DNA from 3 places in the Enterococcus sp. LJL90 genome. Region 3 is predicted to be linked to each of the others. Evidence: a T-box and tRNA genes for the amino acid it is inferred to sense, from the RefSeq annotation. Region 3 holds a T-box; the other regions hold tRNA genes.
What was found. A T-box is a leader RNA that pairs with one kind of tRNA and senses whether it is charged. The one in region 3 lies ahead of leuS (leucine--tRNA ligase), so its partner is inferred to be a tRNA-Leu.

Region 1: it encodes a tRNA-Leu, which carries the amino acid that the T-box ahead of leuS (leucine--tRNA ligase) is inferred to sense. The anticodon was not compared.
Region 2: it encodes a tRNA-Leu, which carries the amino acid that the T-box ahead of leuS (leucine--tRNA ligase) is inferred to sense. The anticodon was not compared.

What each region holds. Positions count from the first base shown of each region.
Region 1 covers NZ_JBXPBQ010000002.1:393,446-401,036, reverse strand. Annotated here, with positions in the region: gene AC1Z3S_RS06790 (manganese-dependent inorganic pyrophosphatase) at 1-130, shown strand, start outside; gene AC1Z3S_RS06785 (DUF1803 domain-containing protein) at 306-1,157, shown strand; gene AC1Z3S_RS06780 (FMN-binding protein) at 1,412-1,945, shown strand; gene AC1Z3S_RS06775 (CTH1 family zinc finger protein) at 2,312-3,166, shown strand; gene AC1Z3S_RS06770 (hypothetical protein) at 3,359-3,559, opposite strand; tRNA gene AC1Z3S_RS06765 (tRNA-Leu) at 3,619-3,701, opposite strand; gene AC1Z3S_RS06760 (heavy metal translocating P-type ATPase) at 3,880-5,955, shown strand; gene AC1Z3S_RS06755 (APC family permease) at 6,232-7,591, shown strand, end outside.
Region 2 covers NZ_JBXPBQ010000001.1:896,190-903,780, forward strand. Annotated here, with positions in the region: gene AC1Z3S_RS04085 (dihydrolipoyl dehydrogenase family protein) at 1-772, shown strand, start outside; gene AC1Z3S_RS04090 (aldo/keto reductase) at 1,034-1,903, opposite strand; gene AC1Z3S_RS04095 (hypothetical protein) at 2,048-2,299, shown strand; tRNA gene AC1Z3S_RS04100 (tRNA-Leu) at 2,615-2,696, opposite strand; gene AC1Z3S_RS04105 (hypothetical protein) at 3,231-4,457, shown strand; gene AC1Z3S_RS04110 (hypothetical protein) at 4,500-5,810, shown strand; gene lepB (signal peptidase I) at 5,823-6,320, shown strand; gene AC1Z3S_RS04120 (hypothetical protein) at 6,324-6,695, shown strand; gene AC1Z3S_RS04125 (glucosaminidase domain-containing protein) at 6,748-7,591, shown strand, end outside.
Region 3 covers NZ_JBXPBQ010000001.1:39,891-47,481, forward strand. Annotated here, with positions in the region: gene mnmM (tRNA 5-(aminomethyl)-2-thiouridylate-methyltransferase MnmM) at 1-230, opposite strand, end outside; gene mnmL (tRNA modification radical SAM protein MnmL/YtqA) at 244-1,185, opposite strand; gene AC1Z3S_RS00235 (phosphatase PAP2 family protein) at 1,198-1,848, opposite strand; gene AC1Z3S_RS00240 (LysM peptidoglycan-binding domain-containing protein) at 2,054-4,045, shown strand; T-box leader at 4,100-4,315, shown strand; gene leuS (leucine--tRNA ligase) at 4,760-7,273, shown strand; gene AC1Z3S_RS00250 (hypothetical protein) at 7,385-7,591, opposite strand, start outside.

The sequences.
Region 1 (7,591 bases), on a different contig from region 3:
GATTGGCGATTACTTGGACAAGGTCGAACAAGCCTTTAACATCAAATTAGTCGACAATCGCGCCTTCTTAAAGGGCGTTGTTTCCCGTAAGAAACAAATCGTGCCGCAATTAACTGAACAATTTAATTAAGGAAATTTGGACTGTGCCAATAGCTGTGACCTTTTAATATTTCTCCTTTAGGCTGATGACTTTGCTTGCTGCCAAGTAATTACAAAACTTGTGCAGATGCGCTGTTTTAAAGCTTAAAGTTTGTGGAGAAATATTTGAGATAAGCAGCTAGGCACATTTTTTTTGAGGTGATGAGATGGAAATTCAGATTCAAACACAAAATAAAGACCTGCAAAAATTAGCAGCGGATCCATTATTAACACAACTCTTTGATTACCTTTGGGAAAATCGTACAGATGAGATTATTTTAAGACAGCTAAAGCAGCAGTTTTCTGAAGGTCGCTTTGAAAAAATGCTAGAGGCATCGGTGAAGGCCGGTTGGATTGAAAGAAAGGACCGGCGTTATCGCTTATTAGTTCCAGTTGTCAAAACAACTGAAAAATTGGAAGCAACACCAGAGCTCATATCTGCTGTTGAAGAATTAAAAAAACAATCCATTGAAGAGCAAGCAGCCTTCCTTTATTATTTCTATCAAGAGCAGCTGACTGAGGATTATTTATTTTTAAGCGAGACTAAACAAAATTTTTTTGAATTGAGACAGGCGGGAAACGATGGTAGCTTGCTTTATTTTCATCTGATTAAGCGTAATGATTATGAGCCTGATTTGGTGGATTATTTCAGTTTCAGTGGTAGTGGTCAAACTGTTCCGAAGGTTTTAAAACCCTTTGAAACGCTCCTTGGTGATGTGAATCCAGAATATTTCTTCAATCAAGTTGAGCACATCTTTGAAAAAGTTGCTAAGGGGAAGGGAGCTAAACTGCGTCCTAGTATTTTCTTACAGGCAGTGAGTCTAAGCGAATGGGTGACGACAGATTTCAGCGCCATCAAACTTATCAACTTACCTGAATTAGATGAACAACTTCGTAAAAATTTGAACAAAGTCTCAACTTTTTCATCATCTTCCCAAGAAAATTATGAGAAGCTACTGCTGCTAGATTTTTTTATGGAGAATTTATCAATAAAATCATTAAAATTTTATCAAGGTTAATCAAAGAAAACCCTTCAAAATAGTTTTATTAAAAGATAATGATAGCGACTAGGCTAATTTGTGAATTTTTTAAAAAGTATATTTTTTTCACTTGTTAAAATTGAGAGATAAGCTATAAATAAATAGCTTTTATATTTGAATTCACGAGTAGCCAACTTACTTTTTCACAAAAAATCTTATTTGAAGATTTTGACACAAAGTGCTAATCTGGTCTTTGTAAAATAACAATATTTATTTGAGGGGAACTGATTTATATGAAAAAACAGCTTGGTTTAGGTATGGCAACACTTGCAACATTATTACTATTAGGGGCTTGTGGTAGCGATAATTCAACAGCTTCTAGCAGTTCTAGTTCTACGGAATCTTCTTCAATGGCAGCAAGTACAACGGAAAGCTCGACTAATGCAACTACCGAAGCTTGGCAGGATGGCGAATACACTGCTGAAGCAAGTGAATATAGCAATGGCTACAAAGAATATGTAACAGTCACAATTGCTGATGGTAAAATTACAATGGTTGATTTTGACGCTAAGGACGAAAGCGGTAATTTGAAAACTGCCGATGAATCTTATAAAGAAAAAATGGAAGCTTCTAATGGGACTTACCCTGAAGAATATATGAAAACTTTAGAAGACGAATTGGTTAAAACACAATCGACAGCAAGTGTTGATGCAGTAACTGGAGCCACTCATTCTTCTGGAGACTTCAAAGTTTTAGCAGACGCCGCTTTAGCAAATGCGGCAAAAGGCGACACTGAAACGGCTGTTGTAACGTTAGCTGCAGAATAAAACATGGGTTATCCCGCTGTTTTTGGATAGTTTGACTGTGTTAGCGACTCAAAAACAACATTCCATTTTAAGTTGCTACTTGCAAAAACAAGTGCTGGAAAAGGTAGCTATCTGACAAATTAACAGATTTTATTGTGACAATTAATGGATATAAAAAAGACTAGAATGATGAAGCGACTCTTAAAAGTTAGAGGGAAAATCTAACTTTTTAAGGGCAATTCAAACTAGTCTTTTTTATTTTTCTCTTTCCGAATAAAAATCATTTTAAAAAATCTTGAAGCCGTTAATTGAAAGGAATAGCGCTAGAATAATCGCAATTGTTATGTTAAAATTAAAAGGACATAAGAAAAAATGGTGGTTATAACTATGGAAGAAAAAATCGAAGTCAAACGCAGACACGCTAGATTCCCCGCCTATGATGATGAGACTGGGGTAAAAATATATCGAGAAAAACGTGATATTTTTGGTGGAGGAGAGTCACTGATTACGGCGCCTCCCCATGAAAATCGCCGCTATGAAAATCAAGTTAGGGCTGATGTGGTTCCGCCACTGCGCACCGAGTCGACTGTTCGTTTTGATGAACCGGTTAAATCCAGTGAAGAACGGACCTATCGCCGGCATACTAAAGGGATTAGCGAGCGGGCAGGGTTGTCCATTGAACAGCAAAAGGAAATTGAAAAGCATCGGGCAAACTTGCCGGACTATTCAAAACCCCAGTATCCAGAAAAAACGCGGACTGGTAAAACCAATATATTTGGCAATCGGGGACCTGGTCGGGCTAGCTATGTAGTTCGCAGAACCCATAGCGATCCTTATGATGCCTCAGTGCAAATGCACAAGGATTACAATTTTAAGTCGAGTGAACCAACTTTTGAGCCGACCTATGTACCAGCTTCGGTTATTCCTGATAAAGTCGAAAATGAATTTACGAATGATGAGCTTTTGAAGGCCATGAAAAAAGATAGCCAATCGTTTTTAGTTTTTGACAATGAACCAGCTGCCTATCAAGTTAAAGATACGGAAGAAGAACCCACTGTACGTCGTTTTGGCAACAGCGAAGAGCCCACCGCCATGACCCGCAGCGAATATAAAAAAATTGGCAAAAAGCGCAATAATGGTGAAAAAAATAAAAGCAAGTCAATCTTGGAACGTTCATTAAGCGGCCTGATTGAAGACGATACAAAGGAAGCTGATCATCATAGCTATTTCCCGGAAAATTGATAGATAAAGAAATTCTCTGATAATAAGTGTATTTCGTCTTAAAAAGTAATTGAATTTAAGCAACAATTTAAATTGAAGCACATAAAAAACTTTCTCAATCATTGGGAAAGTTTTTTTATGTGGTTATTTTCAAAAAATTCTTAACAGGATAATTGGTTGTTGAACCAAAAAAATCAGTAATCTTTTTAAAATCTACTGGTCATCTTTATTTTTTAAGTAGAGAGCATAGAGGTTGTGGACCCATTCCATTGCAATGCTGATAATCACACCCAACATAAGTCCTAAGGGGAAATTACTGGTGGCTAGGGCAATCAGCAAACCAGTTAGCATTCCTAATAAACTATAAAAGCCATCTTGTTTATCTTCTTGAGGTTCTTCCGGTTGCTCTTTCATTTTCTAGCTCCCCTAAATAAAAGAAAAAAGCTGCTGACAATTGCCAACAACTTTACAAATGCAGAAGACGGGATTTGAACCCGCACGAGCGTGTGCTCACTACCCCCTCAAGATAGCGTGTCTGCCGTTCCACCACTTCTGCGAATTTACTGGCAATCAATTTAAAATAAATTCATCACTTTTTATATAGTAAATTTTTGCAGCTCATCTGTCAAACTATTTTTGAAAAAAAGCCCAAAAAGGCTTGACATATGAATAGCGATTCATTTATTATATACATGAAGATAAATTCATGTAAAGGGTTTAAGGAGGTTAGTCAGATGGAAAAAACATATGAGTTGAAAAATTTAGACTGTGGCAATTGCGCTGCAAAAATTGAAACAGCGGTCAAAAAAATTGATGGCGTTCAAGCGGCAACGGTTAATTTTGTACAAACGAAGATGGCAATTACTTGTCCAGCCGAAGATTTTGCCAAGGTTGAAAAACAAGCGCAAACGATTATTCATGAACTAGAACCAGATGTAGAGATGATTGATTTAAGTCAGCAGTCTGAAGGGCATCAACATGACGATAGTCATTTGAAAAAGGATATCTGGCGGGTAGCTCTTTCGTTTGTTGCATTAATTATTTTAAGTCTCGCTAATTTAAATGATCTGCCAAGATTGATTGGTTTCTTACTTTTATATGGATTCATTGGTGGCGATGTTGTGTTGACGGCTGCCCGCAATATTATCAAGGGGCAAGTGTTTGATGAACATTTCTTAATGGCGGTTGCAACGATTGGCGCAATGCTAATTGGTGAATATCCAGAAGCTGTTGCGGTAATGCTTTTTTATCAAGTTGGCGAGTTGTTTCAAAGTGTAGCCGTCGGAAAATCCCGCAAATCGATTAAGGGCTTGTTGGCAATTCGTCCGGATTATGCCAATCTTATGACGGCGACTGGTGAACAGCAGGTCGCGCCGCAAGAAGTTGCAGTCGGTGCAGAAATTATTGTTAAACCAGGAGAAAGAGTTCCTTTGGATGGTGTCATTTCCAATGGTGAAACAATGGTGGATACCTCGGCTTTGACGGGAGAAGCCGTGCCACGAAAATTAGTAGTCGGTGATCAAATTCTAAGCGGCTTTGTGAATCAAACGGGTGTCATTCAGATTACAGTTGAAAAAAATGCAGCGGATTCAACCGTCAGCAGAATTTTAGATTTAGTTGAAAATGCCAGCAGTAAAAAAGCGCCGGCTGAAAATTTTATTACGAAGTTTTCCCGCATCTACACACCCGTTGTGGTTATCTTAGCGCTTTTGTTAGCGGTAGTGCCGCCGCTATTGTTTCAACAAGCTTGGTCTGAATGGATTTACCGTGGATTGACCTTCTTGGTAATTTCTTGTCCCTGTGCATTAGTGGTCTCTGTACCGTTGACGTTTTTTGGTGGAATCGGTGGGGCCAGTAAAGCCGGCGTCTTAGTCAAAGGCAGTAATTATTTAGAACTGCTTTCACAAGTCGAAACAGTCGTTTTTGATAAAACGGGCACGTTAACCAAAGGTGTTTTTGAAGTCCAAGAGGTTGCGACTAGTCTACCTGAAAAAGATTTTCTAAGATTAGCAGCGAGTGTCGAAGCAAATTCTAATCATCCCATCGCCCTTTCGATTTTAAAGGCTTATGATGGTGAGTTGTTACCGGCTGAAGATATCCAAGAAATTTCTGGAGCAGGTGTGTTGGCTACTATCAATCAAAATAGAATCGCTGCCGGTAATCTACGGTTGATGGTGGAGTTAGGTATCTCAGTTCCAAAAGTTGCCACAGTTGGAACGATTATTTATCTTGCTGAAGATAATGAATATTTAGGTTATTTGATTATTGCTGATGAAGTAAAAGCGGATGCCCAAACAAGCATTCAACAATTACATCAAGCCGGCATCAAGCAAACAGTCATGTTGACCGGGGATAATCAAAAGGTCGGGACTGCGATTGCTGAAAAATTAGGCATCGATCAAGTCTATGGGGATTTGTTACCTGAAGGAAAAGTTGAAAAATTAGAAGAACTGATGGCAACCAATCAAAAGATTGCCTTTGTCGGCGATGGCATGAATGATGCACCAGTGTTGGCTCGTGCTGATCTAGGCATTGCGATGGGTGGTTTAGGCAGTGATGCGGCGATTGAAGCCGCTGATGTCGTGATTATGAATGATGCACCTTCACTAATACCAAAAGCGATTGCGATTTCTAAAAAAACATTGCGGATTGTTAAACAAAATATTATTTTTTCAATTGGTATCAAAGTGTTAGTCTTAGCTTTAGGAGCTGTTGGTTTTGCTTCAATGGGAGCTGCCGTCTTTGCCGATGTCGGCGTTACTCTGATAGCTGTTTTAAATGCAATGCGGGCTTTAAGAACAAAAAATTAGAAAATAACCTTCAAATGGAAGTTTTCTTAATTTACAAGCAGAAAACTTGCTCATAATTAAACGCTGGCTTATCAAGGATAAGTCAGCGTTTTTTATTTTTTATGGCTAAAAAGTGACGATAAAATTAAAATTAAATGGTTACTTTGCAAGATTACTTCAAATGAAAATGAAGGGAAACTAAATTTATTGCCAGATACTTATTGAGAAGCTGTTTAAGTGGTCTATACTGCTGTAAAATTGTTCTGTACTTATTTGCATTTTTAAGGGGAGAGATACATGAATGATAAACAGCTGCGCTGGTTTTCGGTAGCATTTATTGCCTTTAACATGGTTTGGGGCATGGGAAATGTTGTCAATAACTATGCACAACAAGGAATATCAGTAGTCACATCATGGATATTGATTCTGGTATTGTATTTTGTTCCATATGCTTTAATTGTTGGCCAACTAGGCTCAGCTTTTAAAGACAGTGATGGCGGGGTCAGCTCTTGGGTGGAAAAAACATCTCACTCAAAACGGTTAGCCTATTACGCTGCCTGGACCTATTGGGTGGTGCACATCCCATATTTGGCACAAAAACCACAAGCGATTATGATTGCCCTCGGCTGGGCGATTAAAGGCGATGGCACGATGCTAGCCGGTATGTCGGTGGGGATGATTTCCTTAGCTTCACTAGTAATTTTCTTGGCGTTTTTATATTTGTCGACTAAAGGCTTATCGGTTTTAAAATTTATCGGTGGAATTGCTGGGACAGCAATGTTCGTCATGTCATTATTATTTATTTTATTAGCCGCCACCGCTCCATTTATCGGTGATTTTACAGTGGCAACACCTGAGATGACCAATGTCAAAACGTATATTCCAACTTTTGATTTAGGTTACTTCACAACAGTTTCCATGTTAGTCTTTGCTGTTGGCGGAGCCGAAAAAATTTCTCCATATGTTAACCAAACTAAAAATCCTGCCAAAGAGTTTCCAAAAGGCATGATTCTTTTAGCAGCAATGGTCGGAATCTGTGCGGTATTAGGCTCTGTGGCAATGGGAATGCTCTTCACTAGCTCAGCAATTCCTGAAGATTTGATGGCCAATGGTGCCTATGCAGCCTTTCAAATTTTAGGCGATCATTATCATCTAGGGAACGCCTTGATGTTTATCTATGCCTTAACTAACGGGATCGGCCAAATTGCCGCGCTGGCTTTTTCAATTGATGCACCATTGAAAATTTTATTAAACGATGCGGATCCAAAATTTGTTCCGGCTTGGTTAAGACAACGAACAAAAAAAGGTACATTAAAAAATGGTTACTTGCTAACAGGTATTTTAGTCAGCGTCATTATCATGCTGCCAATGATTGGTATTGGTGATTTTAATCATATCGTGTCTTGGCTAACTAATTTGAATTCGGTTGTCATGCCGATGCGTTATATGTGGGTCTTCTTAGCCTATATGTTGTTAAACAAAGCCTACAAAGAATTTAATTCGGAATATAAATTTGTTAAAAATCCTAAAGTTGGTTTTATCTTTGGCGCTTGGTGTTTTGCTTTTACAGCCTTCGCCTGTATTTTAGGGATGATTCCTAAAATCGATTATGCTGTCGACCCGCAAGGATGGATTTTCCAATTGGGAACCAACATTG
Region 2 (7,591 bases), 860 kb from region 3:
AACAATTGCCAATGCAGCCGGCTCAGAGGTGACGATTATTTTGCATAATCGCCGCCCATTAAAAGAATTTGATGCAGCATTAGTTGATGAAATGGTTGCTCAATTAAAGGAGCGGGGAATTCGCTTCATATACGATACAGATATCAAAAAAATAGTAAAAACGGCCGAGGGCTATCACCTTTCAGCTGATGATACAAATTTGGAGGCTGATTTTGTCTTGTGTGCTACTGGTCGGATTCCTAATGTCGAAGAGTTAAATCTCGAGGCAGCTCAAGTTGAGTATTCAAAAAAAGGCATCAGCGTCAATGACTATTTGCAGACTTCTGCTGAAAATATTTATGCCTGCGGAGATGTCTTAGCAAAAACACAGCCACGCTTAACACCGGTTTCAACTTTTGAAGGTGAATACGCAGTCTCGGCTATGCTAGGCAACCAAACTCCTATCAGCTACTCGACAATTCCGACAATTGTCTATGGCAGTCCTAAACTAGCAAAAGTTGGCGTTACCAACGAGGGGAACGGCATCAAAATGGTAGAGCAGGATTTGACTGCTTGGTTTACTTATCAACGATTAAATGAACCAACTGCTAAAGCAAAACTTTATTTTGATCAAAATAACCAGTTGGTAGGGGCGACGACTTTAAGTGGTCAAGCCGATGAATTGATAAATTATCTAGCGCTGGTTATCGACCAAAAAATTTCCCATGATACGATGAAGGACTATATTATCGGTTATCCAACCGTTGCCAGTGATTTAGCGTATTTAGTTTAAAAAAGAATTTAAAATAAAAAAATAAATTTGCATCGGCCTCCCTTTACGAGGCGGTGCAAATTTATTTTTTTCCTGTTGTTTTGATACTTGTCAAAAAACTGATTGAGGTTTAAAAAACTATTCTACAATATCTCTCCAAACCTAATTGGAAAGGAGGATAAGCCAATTGTTCTAATCAACTCTGGCAACTTTGCTGTGGGAGTTAGGCAATTGGCTTTTCAAGTTAAAAACTAAAGCCATCTTGAGACTTTGTTGCAGTCCTCAATTATTTTTTGATGCACGTTTAAAGACGGGGATGTCACTGTTGGTGCCGTAATCAAAGTCATTGATGGCTTTTAAAATAGCCATGTCTGCGGCTGAAATCTCAAAAGCAACATCCGCATTGTTTTTCATATGGTCAACACTTTCAGTTTTTGGCAATGGCAGCAGATTCAATTGCAAACAATAGCGAATCGCTAATTGCGGAATAGAGACGCCATATTTTGCGGCCATTTCAGTAATTTGCGGATTGCTCATCATTTCGCCATGGGCAATTGGCGAATAAGCCTCTACTAAGATTTCGTGTTTTTGCGAAAATTCAATAACATCAAAAGGTGTGTGGCCAATATGAGCCAGCACTTGATTGACCATCGGTTTAATTTTGGCATGGTCTAAAAGATTTTGCAGGTCGGCTTCTTCAAAGTTTGAAACGCCAATCGCTTTGATTTTTCCTGCTTCATAGGCTTCTTCTAAAGCCTTCCAAGCTGCTAGATTGCCTTCAAAGAAGCGCTCTTCGTCATTTTGGAATTCCGCCCAAGGCTTAGGACTGTGGATAATCATTAAATCAATGTAACCGAGGTCTAATTTTTTTAACGACTCATCAATTGCAGCCACTGCCTGATCATAATCTTTAATTTCAGCCGCGAGTTTAGTTGTCACAAAAAGGTCTTCTCTTGCTACGCCTGAATCTCTAACGCCTGCTCCAACTCCGACTTCATTTGCATAGGCTTGAGCGGTATCAATATGGCGATAACCGACTGCAATCGCGTTTTTGACATCGTCAGCGACCTTTTCATCGGCAATCATCCAAGTTCCAAAACCGATTTTAGGAATGGATAGGCCGTTTGCTAAGGTATAAGTTTCATTTAACATCTGTATTCCTTCTTTCTAAGTTTGTAAACCCATCATACAACTTAAAGCTGACTTTATTTAAGGCAAGTAGAAAGTTTGAAATTTTTTTTCAATAGACATGATATAATTAAAGGGAGCTAGAAATATTAAAAGGATGTGGTGAAAATGCAGTATATTTTATATTTGGGACAGCTTGGATTACCGTCAGCTCGTGTGTTGCTTCTTTTGGCGGGGGTTCTTTTGCTACTATTAGCTGGAGTGGTTTATTTCACAAAAACGGAATTTTTTGTTCGCATAATTAATGTACCAATCGGCGCTGGTCAAAAGGATACTAAATTAGTTAAACGTCGACAGCTCGCAGCCATCACTTGTCTGGTGCTTGGACTAGTCTTTTTTGTGGCAGGAATTATCAGCTAATAAACGGAAATTTTTTATCTGTTTTATCTGTATGGTAGCTCTCTGTGGAAGCAAAAAAGTGCAGGTCAAGTTTTTTTGAGATTATAATTCACAGAACCAGTTTGAATAGTCTCTGGGTCTTGTAAGATTTGAAGAAAAAGTGCGAGTGTTTCGACAATTTGAAGCTGTGAAACGCAAATTGAAATTGTTTAGCGATTCTTAGTGTGAATAGTGTTTCGACATATTAATTTTATACTACCGAAAGTTGTACGTGTAGTGTTTTTAAACAAAAAAATGAGGGTGCCTGAAATTTCAGGCACCCTCAATCGATTTTTATGCGGAAGATGGGAGTTGAACCCACACGAGCTAAGCTCACACGCGCCTGAAGCGTGCGCGTCTGCCATTCCGCCACTTCCGCATTTGACTAGCAATAGAATAGTCCAAAATATCGAATAAAGCAACTAAAAATTTTTTACCTTGTCAATAAATGAGTGGGATTAAAAAAACGATTAAAAACTTTTTTTATTATTTTTTTCATTAATATCCAATATTGTCCGGCAACTAAGTTATAATTAGTAGGGACTGTCGTCAAAAGGATTGCTGTTGTTTTTGGCTATCAAGAAGCTCAGCTGTCAGCATAGTATCATCATTGTGGATTAAAGTTGGTAAATGCTGCAAAAACTCAGTGTTTATCAGAGAAAATCCCTGTTTTATGTAACTAATAATTTTCCTGTGATTAAGTGAAGAAGCTATTATTCTGCTTTTTTTATAAGTCATTTTCTTATATCCGAAAAATTCATAATTAAATTGACCAGAAAGCCGATTAATACTATAATTTAATATATATAGCAATTTTTCAGATAATTGCTTACATCAGCATTTTCTTAAGGGAAATTATGGAAAGAACTTATTGTATATATGAATAGAAAATTAAAAATCTTGGAGGATCACTATGTTTGGTAAAGGGAAAAACAAAAAAAATAAAAAACGTCGTTACGATGAAGAGTTTGAAGATGAATATGACGAATATGATGAAGAAGATTGGGACGACGAAGACGAGGAAGACTGGGACGACGAAGATGATGAGGATTATGATGACGACGATGAGGACTGGGACGATGAAGATGATGATGACGACTGGGACGACGATGAAGATGACGAACCAGTAAAGAAAAAACGCGGCTTCTTTGGTTTTGGTCGTAAGAAAAAAGATGACGACGACTGGGACGATGACGACGAGGATGATGAGGACTGGGACGACGAAGATGATGACGATTGGGATGAAGACGAAGACGACGATGACTGGGATGATGAGGATGAAGAGGAAGAGTATGAAGAACCTGTTCGTAAGAAAAAACCAGCAGCTAAAGCTAGTCCTAAATCCAGTCCTAAGAAAAAACAGTCTGGCTATGAAACCCCTGATCAAGCTTATTATTCTGAAACAGCAGAACCGCAATCTACAGCAGAAATTGATCGCTTAGAGGAAACCGTGGCTCGTTTGAAGGAACAATTAGAATTAAAACAAGAAGAAGTGACTAGAATTGCAACGAGCTTTGCGGAGAAGGCCCCGGTTGTTGCACCAGAACCAGCACCAGCTGCGGTCACTCAAGAATTTGAAGCGATTGTTTCCAAGCTGCAGGAACAGCTGTCCCAAAGAGATCAAGAATACGCGCGAATGGCCGAAACAATCAGCCAGCAGGAAAAACAATTGCAAGCTGAGATTACGAATAAAAACGATGAGCTAGCTAAATCAGTAGAAATACTCCAGCAACAGTTGGCTGAAAAAGAAGCTCAAGCATTGCAAGAGCCAGTTTCAACTCCAGTGGAGGCGGAACCTGTGATAGAGCCGACAGTTGAAGCGGCAGCTGTCGTTGAAGAAATGGATGCGGCATTTGCTGCAGTTGAAGAACCGGTTATTACATCAACAGAGCCTGTAGTTGCTGTGGAACAACCAACACCGGTTGCTCCGAAATTATCTGAAGCAGAAGAAAATATGATTTTTGACGCCAGAGCAGAGAGTGAGCGGATTATTGCCGATGCCCAGCTGGAAGCTCAGCAGATGATTGCTGAAGCCCAAGCGCGGGTGCAGGAATATGAAGATGAAATCAACAAGTTCAAAGAAACTTTAGCTAAAATCAAAGGCGAAACAATGGAAGTATTTGATCAGTATTTAGATTAAACTTCTCACAATCAAATCAAACCATTGGAAAGGAAGGATAGCTTGAAAAATCAAACGATTCAAACCGCTATCTATCCAACGCCAGCACCGGCGGTTGGAGTAACGATAATTGAAAAAGATAAGTTTCAGAGTTTAACGGCAGCTTGTCGTCAGATGATTGAAAACAAACAGCTGACAGGAGCGCCTTCAGATGAAGCGATTCGCGACTATTTTCAAAATATTTTTCAACTTACAGATCCAACCTACCATGTGGAAATTATTGCCGATCAGCCGCTGTCAATGACCCAAGAGCTTTGGCAGCAGCTGGAGGCAGCTTTTCCGCAATTCGCCTGGATTTTTTTGAAGGAGACGGAAAGCCGTCAGCAATATCTCTATTATGCATCTTTTGTTCCGTTGGCTAGTACGGAGAAACTATTTCCTTTTGAGATTAATTTTCAAGAAAGTGTGCTTCAACAGTTTGCGTCAGTTTCCGGCAAGGCGATGGCTTTGGTGGAGGAAAAAATTTCCGAGATGATTCGTGAGATTCAACAGGCGGTTCAAAATAGCGGTGATATGGCTTCCAGCGAGGAAATGATTTCCTTGGAGGAGCTACAAGCAGAACTTGACCAACTTGAAGAACCCGAAGACCTTGAAGAAGAACTAGCTGAAGTAGAAGTCGATGAGGCCTTTGAAGAAGCAGTCGACGAAGTGTTAGCTGACGACGAAGAGTTTGAGGAAGAAGCTGAGGCAGAGGTCCTGACCGAGACGCTTTCGCTTACTGAGGATGAAGTTTTTCCAGAACTAGCCTTAAAAGTCGAGGATTTGCAAAATCGGCTGAAACACGAAAAACTTAACCGTCAAAAGGTGAAGAATACTAATAAAAAATTGGAGCTGATGATTGAGCGCTTAGAACAATCATTGATAGCTAATAGCATTAGCTATTTTGGTGAAGCCGACGAAGCAGATGAAGATTGGGATAAGATTCTTAAAATTGATTTACGGGAATACACCTATCTGATTCAGAAAACTAAATACTTGGAACAAATGTGGCAGATGAATGGTAAAATGTTAAATCGTTCTGAAAGAATGACGGTTTCTAGCGACCGGATTACTTATGAACGCAGCCAAGTAGACCATATTAAAGATAATTTTTCCGCTAACGAAATCAGTTTTGCGCTTTACGAATCGCAGATGATTGAACAGCGGGTTAAAGTTCACGCTAGAACATGGTTTGGCATCGGCAAACCCCATGTTAAAATCATGAAAATGGATTATGATAATCTAGTCAGCAAAGCGGCTTACTTCGATTTATTACAGGGCGAAACGATTATCTTAGAAAAAATCGCCAGTGAAGATCGAGCTGATATTGACTAAAGGAGCTTAATGTTGGAAAATAAAGTGGCAAACAAGTCAAAATTGATGATTAGTTTAATAATCGCCGGTCTAGTATTACTACTGGCAAATTGCGGTATGCTGCTTTATGGTTTTATTTTTCCAAAGTATATCGTGCATGGCGAATCTATGGAACCCACGTTAGTAAGTGATGAAATTGTCCAAATCACCAGTCACGGTGAACCGGAACGGTTTGATGTTGTCGTTCTTCATCCCCCAACGGATGAGGAGGAAACCTATATCAAACGGGTAATTGGTTTGCCAGGTGAAAATGTATATTATGCAGATGGGCAATTGTACATAAACGGTCTTCCAGTCGGTGATACATTTTCGACAATTACGAATAATTTTTCCCTTAAAGAATTGTTTGGGATTGAAGAAATTCCCGCCAACTATTATTTAGTTTTAGGGGATAACCGGGAAATATCTTTAGATAGTCGAATTTTTGGGTTGGTTTCCCAAGAGGAGATTATTGGAATTGTTGGAGGATAGTTAATGAAATTTAGCAAAGATGCACTGACAAAACAATACAAGCTACTGACATTAATTTACTTTATTGCCTCGCTTGTCTTTATGTTATTATTTTTAATTCTGTTGATTGTCTTTTATCTCACGCCTTTTCGGGATAATGTCACAATTAGTCACTTGTTTTTCCTGCTTTTCTGTTTGTTAATGGTCTTTTATCTCCGCTTTAACGCCTTTAATTATGAAAGAATGGCGAATCGCGATGATAGCGAGCCCAGTAAAGAAAAAGCCAAAGCACCAGTGAAGCTTAAAAGCAATTTGAATCCAAACCGCAATCGAATCAGTGGGGGGAATCGTTCCCGCAAGAGGATTTCGGTTTCAGGTAAAAAAGAAAGATATTAGAGGAATACGGGACTCTGTTTTATGCAAGTCTGCTAGGGAGGAACACTGAAAAATGAAATATAAAAAAGTTGTCAATGGTCTGTTGATTTGCAGTGCTGTGTTGGTCAGCGCTGGCGCCTTTTATCTTCAGTCCCATTTATTTAATGAAACATCTGCTCAGGAGCAATCAGAAATAGTTGTGCAAAGCAGCGAGAGTGCGACTGTTAGCGACAACAGTCAGGAAATTGCTGATGTTGTCAGCTCAGAGAGTTCTGCTGTGATAGTTGAAGAGACTTCCGAAAGCTCACAGCCGGTTGTCGAATCAACAACACCGCCAGTGACAGAATCAACAACGGCGCCTTCCGTCAGCACCGAGCCAACTGAATCCACTTCAAGTAGCGAAGCGCCGATAGAAAGTTCTTCAACTGAGCCGTCTGAAACGACTGACTCCAGTTCAAGCACGGCTACTGATGACTCATCGACTACCGATAGCTCGACGACACCAGCACCAGAAAATCCAGCAGGAGGCAACACAGAAACGCCGACACCAACGCCAACACCGGCTCCTGAGGAAACAACAACGGCAACACCTGCCGAACAGCAGGTAATTCAAGCGATTCAACCGCCATTAACTAGCGGTTCTGTTGAAAGCAATTATAATTATTCTGTCACTGCCAACAAAACAACGGCAGAATTTATTGAAGCCATCGGAAAAGATGCCCAAGAAATCGCTTGGAATGCTGATTTATATGCATCTGTTATGATTGCCCAAGCCATTTTAGAAACCGGCTCAGGGAATAGCCGTCTATCATCAGAGCCAAACTTTAATTTATTTGGGATTAAAGGCAGCTACAACGGTGAAAGTGTCAGCTTTAACACCCAAGAAGATGACGGCTCAGGTACTTTATATACCATTC
Region 3 (7,591 bases):
AAATATAATTGACTTTGAGGTAACAGCTCTTTTTCTGCCAAACGTTTTTTAGTATTTTCGACAGCCAGAGCCTGCAGGTCAAAGCCGTATACGTGACCGCTTGTGCCGACTAACTCAGCCAATAAAGCAGTATCATTGCCGTTTCCCATCGTGGCATCTAAAGCTGAATCGCCCGGTTGTAAAATTTCCTTCAATAAAAGGTGGCTGTAACGCATTGCAGTTAATAACATTTTTTCACTCCCATTAGCGCAGGGCAAATTTTCCTTGATAAGAATCTCTGCGCTCCAGCTCATCATCAATTGCGTTGAGGACTTCCCATTTTTTTAAACTCCACATCGGTCCAATGATTGAATCCCACGGAGCATCACCGGTCAAACGGTGAATGATAATGTCTTGGGGAATCAGTTCCAGCTGATCGCAAATAACTTCAACATAGTCGGCCTTTGACATTAATTGCAGACGGCCTTCATGATAATCACGAATCATGCGGGTCTTTTTCATTAGATGCATCAAGTGCAGTTTAATTCCTTGAATATCAGAATCTAAAATAGTCCGCTTGAGATTTTCAACCATCATTTCTTTGGTTTCACCGGGCAAGCCATTAATTAAATGAGTGCAGACTCGGATGTTGTGTTGCCGCAGACGAGCGACACCATCTAAATAAGTTTGGTAATCATGGGCTCGATTAATTAAAGTGCTGGTCTGTTCAAAAGTGGTTTGCAGGCCTAGCTCCACCCACAGATAAAGGCGTTGATTTAATTCCGCCAAGTACTCGACGGTTTCTTCAGGCAGACAATCAGGTCGGGTACCGATGGCAATCCCGACAACCCCCGGCAAATTTACGACTTGTTCAAAGCGTTCCCGCAAGACGGCGACTGGCGCATGGGTATTCGTAAAATTTTGAAAATAAACGATATACTGTTGTACCTCCGGCCATTTTAGATGCATCTGTGCCACTTCTTTTTCAAATTGCAGCGGCAATGGTGCTTCCGGTGCGACAATCATATCACCGGAGCCTGAGACACTGCAAAAGGTGCAGCCGCCGTGAGCTACGGTGCCGTCTCGATTCGGGCAATCAAAACCAGCATCGATAGGGACTTTAAAAATTTTTCCGCCGAATTCTTGATGCAAAGCATGATTCCAAGTGTAGTAGCGTTTATTTTCTACAAAATTAGCAGTCTTCATGAGTTTCCTTCCTTACTTTTGTTTGCCAGAAAATTGCCAGACAAAACGCTGATGATCATATAGGGGATAGGTGAAAAAGAGCCAAGCTAAACCTAGCATGTAACCACCAAGAATATCGCTCGGGAAATGAACCCCTAAATAAATCCGACTAGCGCCAATTAGCAAAATGAGAATACCTAAAAGAATCTGCAATAGGCGAGTGATTTTTTTTCCTTCAAGAATGGTCGGCAAAATGAAAATTATGGTGCCATAAAGAATAACGCTCGTTACAGCATGGCCGCTGGGAAAGCTTAAGCTGGTTTCAGTTACCAAATGCTCTAGGGTTGGGCGTTGGCGGTTAAAAAATAATTTCAGCAGCGGGTTGGCGATGCCGGAAATTAAAATGAGATTGGCGGCCAGCCAAAGCGTCTGCAGATATTTTTTTCCACGAACAAGGACAAAAACAATTGCCAATGCTAAAATGATGACGGTAATGGCGTTCCCAAATTGGGTTATCCATAGAAAAAAAGAATTCAGATTGGGATAGTTACTGCGAACGATGGCCGTCACCGCATTGTCAAAGCCAGTCAGCCAAGTGGGGTAAAATCGAACAACATAGCCTAAAAAGGCGAAAATCAGCAGCGCAAAACTGCCTGCCAGTTGGTAATACATTTTATTTTTCATTTCTTTCCCTCGCTTTTCTACCGCATCATTATAGCACAGCTCGACGATTTCAAAATAAAATGACAAATGTTACGCCTAGATTAAACTTGTATTACTCGTCGACTAACTGTTTTAGAAGATTTCTAAATTTTATATAATGAATATGGAGACTGTTTATTATTTATAAGCACTTTAATTCATATAACTTAAAAGGGGGTTTGACACATTGGCTTACATATCTAGAAAATCATTATCTGTAGCAACGAAGAAAAAAGGCTTCGGCCCAGTTAAAAGAAGTGCCGCCATTTTAGGAACGGCTGTCATTTCTTGCTCCGTTGCGGTACCGCTAGTAATGCCAGCGGAAACAGCAGAAGCTACTGGGGTTACAGCAACTTCTAGCACAACAAATTTTATCAACTCAATCGCACCTCATGCGAAATCAGTTGCCGCGGCAAATGATTTATATGCGTCTGTTATGATGGCGCAAGCAATTTTGGAGAGCAGTTGGGGCAACAGTGCTTTAGCGAGCGCACCGAATTACAATTTATTTGGGATCAAAGGTTCCTATAATGGTCAAAGCGTGACCATGTCAACATCAGAATATTTGAATAATACTTGGGTGACGATTAACGCACAATTTCGTCGTTATCCATCCTACGCAGAATCATTCCAAGACAATGCCTATGTCTTGAAGAATACATCTTTTACTTCCGGCGTTTATTTCTATTCGGGAGCTTGGAAGAGCAATACTTCTTCTTATCAAGAGGCGACGGCTTATTTGACTGGACGTTACGCAACTGATCCAACTTATGCCAGCAAATTAAATCGTTTGATTGAGTTATACAATCTAACTCAATATGATACGGGCGGTTCTGGTGGCAGCACTGGCGGCTCACTAGGAGGCGGCGCTAGCTCCGGCGGTTCAAGTTCTTCTGGTTCGGGTTCTTCATCAGGCTCAACTGTTACTGGCCCGACTTATATAGTAAAATCTGGCGATACTTTATACCGCATCGCCTTGAGTTACGGCACAACAGTAGCCAACTTAAAGAGTTGGAATAATCTAAGCAGCGATATGATTTACGTCGGGCAAAGTTTAGTTGTCGGCAACACCGGCTCGTCTAACGAATCATCTTCAAACAATGGTTCTTCAAGCTCGAACAACTCAGACGATAGTTCTGCTATCGGCACTGAAACGGATAACAGCAGCGGCGGCTCGACAGTTACAGGAACCAGCTACTCTGTAAAATCTGGTGATACTTTATACCGCATTGCTTTAAATAATAATACGACAGTAGCAAATCTGAAGAGCTGGAATAATTTAACGAGCGACATGATTTATGTCGGTCAAAGTTTGATTGTTTCGACAACCAGCTCCGGCAGTTCAAATAATTCGAGTGGTTCAACTGGCTCGACAAATGATTCATCTTCAAGCACACCGTCAACGGGCGGCAGCTCGACAGTTTCCGGCACGACCTACACAGTAAAATCCGGTGATAATTTATATCGGATTGCCTTAAGCAATAATACGACGGTAGCGAATTTAAAGAGTTGGAATAATTTAACCAGCGATATGATTTACGTTGGCCAAAGCTTAGTCGTTTCAACTAGTGGTTCTGGTTCAACAAACAGCTCAGGCTCCACTTCAAATTCAAGTTCTGCTTCTTCTAGCAATAGCAGCTCCAGTACAGCCAATTCCGGCAGCGCTGCGGCAACTGGTTCTTATACAGTCAAAGCTGGCGACAATTTATACCGGATTGCATTAAACAATGGCACGACGGTGGCGAATTTGAAGAGCTTGAACAACTTGACTAGCGACAATATTTACGTTGGTCAGGTCTTAAAAGTTTCCGGCACAGCAGCAGCTAGTGCAAGTACAACAAAAGCAGCAGCAACAGCTTCCAGCACAACAGCGGCTAGTACAAGCACTGATGATACTAAGACAGATACAACTTACACAGTTAAAGCTGGTGACAATCTATACCGGATTGCATTGAACAATAAAACAACCGTCGCTAAACTGATGGAGTTGAATGACTTGAGCAGTGAAGCAATCACTGTTGGTCAAACTTTAATTGTGGCTGAAACTTATACAGTCAAAGCCGGCGACACGATGTATTCCATCGCCAAAAACAATAATTTATCGGTTGCAGAATTACAAGAGCTGAATAATTTGTCCAACGAGAACATTACAGTGGGACAAGTTTTGAAAATTGCTTAAACTATTTTTCAATTGCCAAGTAGAAATTTATTTGATAAGATACTATCAATTAATTGATACGCATCTATGAAGGATTAGTAAAAAATCTCGGACTTTTTAGAGAGTGCATGGCTGGTGAAAATGCACAGACGGAATTTTTGAACTCACCTTTTAGCATTTTTTCCGAAGCTCTTCAGTAAGAAAAAACGGTCTGGTCCGTTATGCCATCGAGAATTGAGAGCAATCTCAATCAAAATTAGGTGGTACCACGTAAACTATTACGTCCTATAAAAAGAGTCAGTGGCTCTTTTTATAGGATTTTTTTATTTTGCGCTGGGAATTGTGTCTAAGACCAAGAAATTTATTACATCAAAACGAATTAGGATGTCAGTTCTGCTTTTTGCAGAATTTAACTGCTAGCAGTATAGCAGAATGATATACGTATGAGGCTACTGACAAAATTAAGGAAAGATTTCCTTGGTGGACTTTGTTTGAAATCTCAGATTGTCAGCACGCATACGATTCGACTAATCGGATTTATTTGGTGAAGTCGAACTCGCAAATCAAACTAAATTTCTCTTGAGAAATTTATTACATTAAAACGAAATAGGATGTCAGTTCTGCTTTTTGCAGAATTTAACTGCTAGCAGTATAGCAGAATGATATACGTATGAAAATAAGACTAAATTTCTGTAAAGAAATTTATTACATTAAAACGAATTAGGAGGAAGTTTCATGAGTTACGATCACAAGCAGATTGAAAAGAAATGGCAAAAATATTGGGCGAAGCACAATGTTTTTAACACCCACGACGAGAGCGATATGCCGAAGTTTTATGCATTGGATATGTTTCCTTATCCATCTGGGCAAGGGTTACACGTTGGGCATCCAGAGGGCTACACAGCGACAGATATTTTGTCACGGATGAAACGGGCTCAAGGGTACAGTGTTTTACATCCAATGGGGTGGGATGCTTTTGGTCTGCCGGCGGAGCAATATGCACTAGATACAGGTAATGATCCCGCTGAGTTTACGAAAAAAAATATTGAAACTTTCCGTCGTCAAATTAATTCCTTAGGCTTTAGCTATGATTGGAATCGGGAAATTAACACCACTGATCCAGAATATTATAAATGGACCCAATGGATTTTTACCAAAATGTATGAAAAAGGCTTGGCCTATGAAGCTGAAGTTGCAGTGAATTGGGTGCCGGAATTAGGTACCGTGATTGCCAATGAAGAAGTGATTGATGGCAAAAGTGAGCGGGGCGGCTACGATGTTATCCGCAAACCAATGCGCCAATGGATGCTGAAAATTACGGCTTATGCGGACCGTTTACTAGATGATTTAGAAACAGTTGACTGGCCAGAAAGTATTAAAGAAATGCAGCGCAATTGGATTGGCCGTTCAGTCGGTGCCAATGTGGCTTTTAAAGTTGCTAACAGCGAGCATGACTTTACAGTATTTACTACAAGGCCGGATACTTTATTTGGTGCCACTTATGCTGTGTTAGCACCTGAGCTGAGCTTGGTACAAGAAATTACCACACCAGAACAAAAAGCGGCTGTCGATGCCTATATCGATGAAGCTTCAAAAAAATCAGATTTAAATCGTACTGATTTGGCTAAAGAAAAAACTGGAGTCTTCACGGGAGCTTATGCTATCAATCCAGTTAATGGCAAAGAAATTCCAATTTGGATTGCGGATTATGTGTTGGCTTCTTATGGAACAGGGGCCATCATGGCGGTACCTGCCCATGACGAACGAGATTATGAATTCGCCAAAGAATTTGGTTTGGATATTGTGCCAGTGCTTGAAGGCGGCGATGTAACGAAGGAAGCTTTTGTCGGCGATGGCCCACATATTAATTCTGATTTTCTAGATGGCTTAAATAAAGAAGATGCCATCGAAACAATTAATCAATGGCTGGAAGAAAAAAATGTCGGCAAAAAAGAAATCAGTTACCGTCTGCGGGACTGGTTGTTCTCCCGCCAACGCTATTGGGGTGAACCAATTCCAATTATTCATTGGGAAGACGGCACGACCACCGCTTTACCGGAAGAAGAATTGCCGTTGAAATTACCAAAGACTGATAATATTCAACCAAGCGGTACAGGTGAGTCGCCGTTAGCCAATATTAGCGAATGGATTAATGTGGTTGATCCAGAAACTGGTAAAAAAGGTCGTCGGGAGACTAACACGATGCCGCAATGGGCCGGTAGCTCGTGGTATTACCTGCGCTTTATCGATCCCCATAATAAATATGTTTTGGCTGACTATGATAAATTAGAACGCTGGCTGCCAGTTGATATTTATATCGGTGGGGCTGAACATGCTGTCTTGCATTTGCTTTATGTACGCTTCTGGCATAAATTCTTGTATGATATCGGTGTGGTGCCAACCAATGAGCCCTTCCAAAAATTATACAATCAAGGAATGATTCTCGGTCAAAGTTTCCGCGATAGCCGTGGAGCGTTAGTGCCAACCAATATGGTAGAGAAACGTGGCAATGACTGGGTTAATATTGAAACCGGTGAAGCATTGGAGGAAGCGCCCGCCAAAATGAGTAAATCATTGAAGAATGTTGTCAATCCTGATGATGTCATTGAAACATACGGTGCCGATACTTTGCGGATGTACGAAATGTTCATGGGACCATTGGATGCTTCAATTGCTTGGAGTGAAAATGGTTTAGAGGGCAGCCGCAAATTCTTGGACCGGGTTTGGCGTTTATTGGTGGACGAAAACAATAAAATGCGGGACCGCATCACCACCTTTAATGATGGAAAATTAACAAAGGTCTATCATCAAACGGTGAAAAAAGTTACTGAAGATTTTGAAAATCTGCATTTTAACACTGCGATTTCACAATTGATGGTTTTTGTAAATGAAGCCTATAAAACGGATGTCCTGCCTTTTGAATATGTCGAAGGCTTCGTCCAATTATTAGCGCCGATTGCTCCCCACATCAGTGAAGAATTGTGGGCCATCTTAGGCAATACAGAAGGCATTTCTTATGTGCCGTGGCCAATTTACAATCCCGCTGAACTGGTTGAAAATCAAGTTGAAGTTGTCTTCCAAGTCAACGGTAAAGTTCGTTCAAAAGCCGAAGTTTCCCGAGACATGGAGCAGGCGGCCCTCGAAGAAATTGCTTTGGCAGATGCTGTGATTCAAGAATATATTGAAGGTAAAACAGTGCGCAAAATTATTGTTGTGCCAAATAAATTAGTTAATATTGTAGCCAACTAGTGTAAAACTAAAAATACCCAGCTATCGAAACGAATCTGAAAGCCGCTGTGTTTTAAATGCAGCAGTTCAGATTGTGGATAGCATGGGTATTTTTATTTATTTTTAAAAAGTTTACCAGCTTTCTAATGGGAATTTTTTCCAAGTATTTTCAGCGATACAGACATACCAATAATTGTCATCCCAACAAAATTCCCCCTGTTGACCAACTTCAGTTGAGGAAGCGATGGTTCTTTTTTCGGCCAAACGAATAGTATCGCCTTCGACGTGCAGTGGGCTCGTCGGGGAAGAAGTGTTGATGCCGACATTGCTAGTCGAACG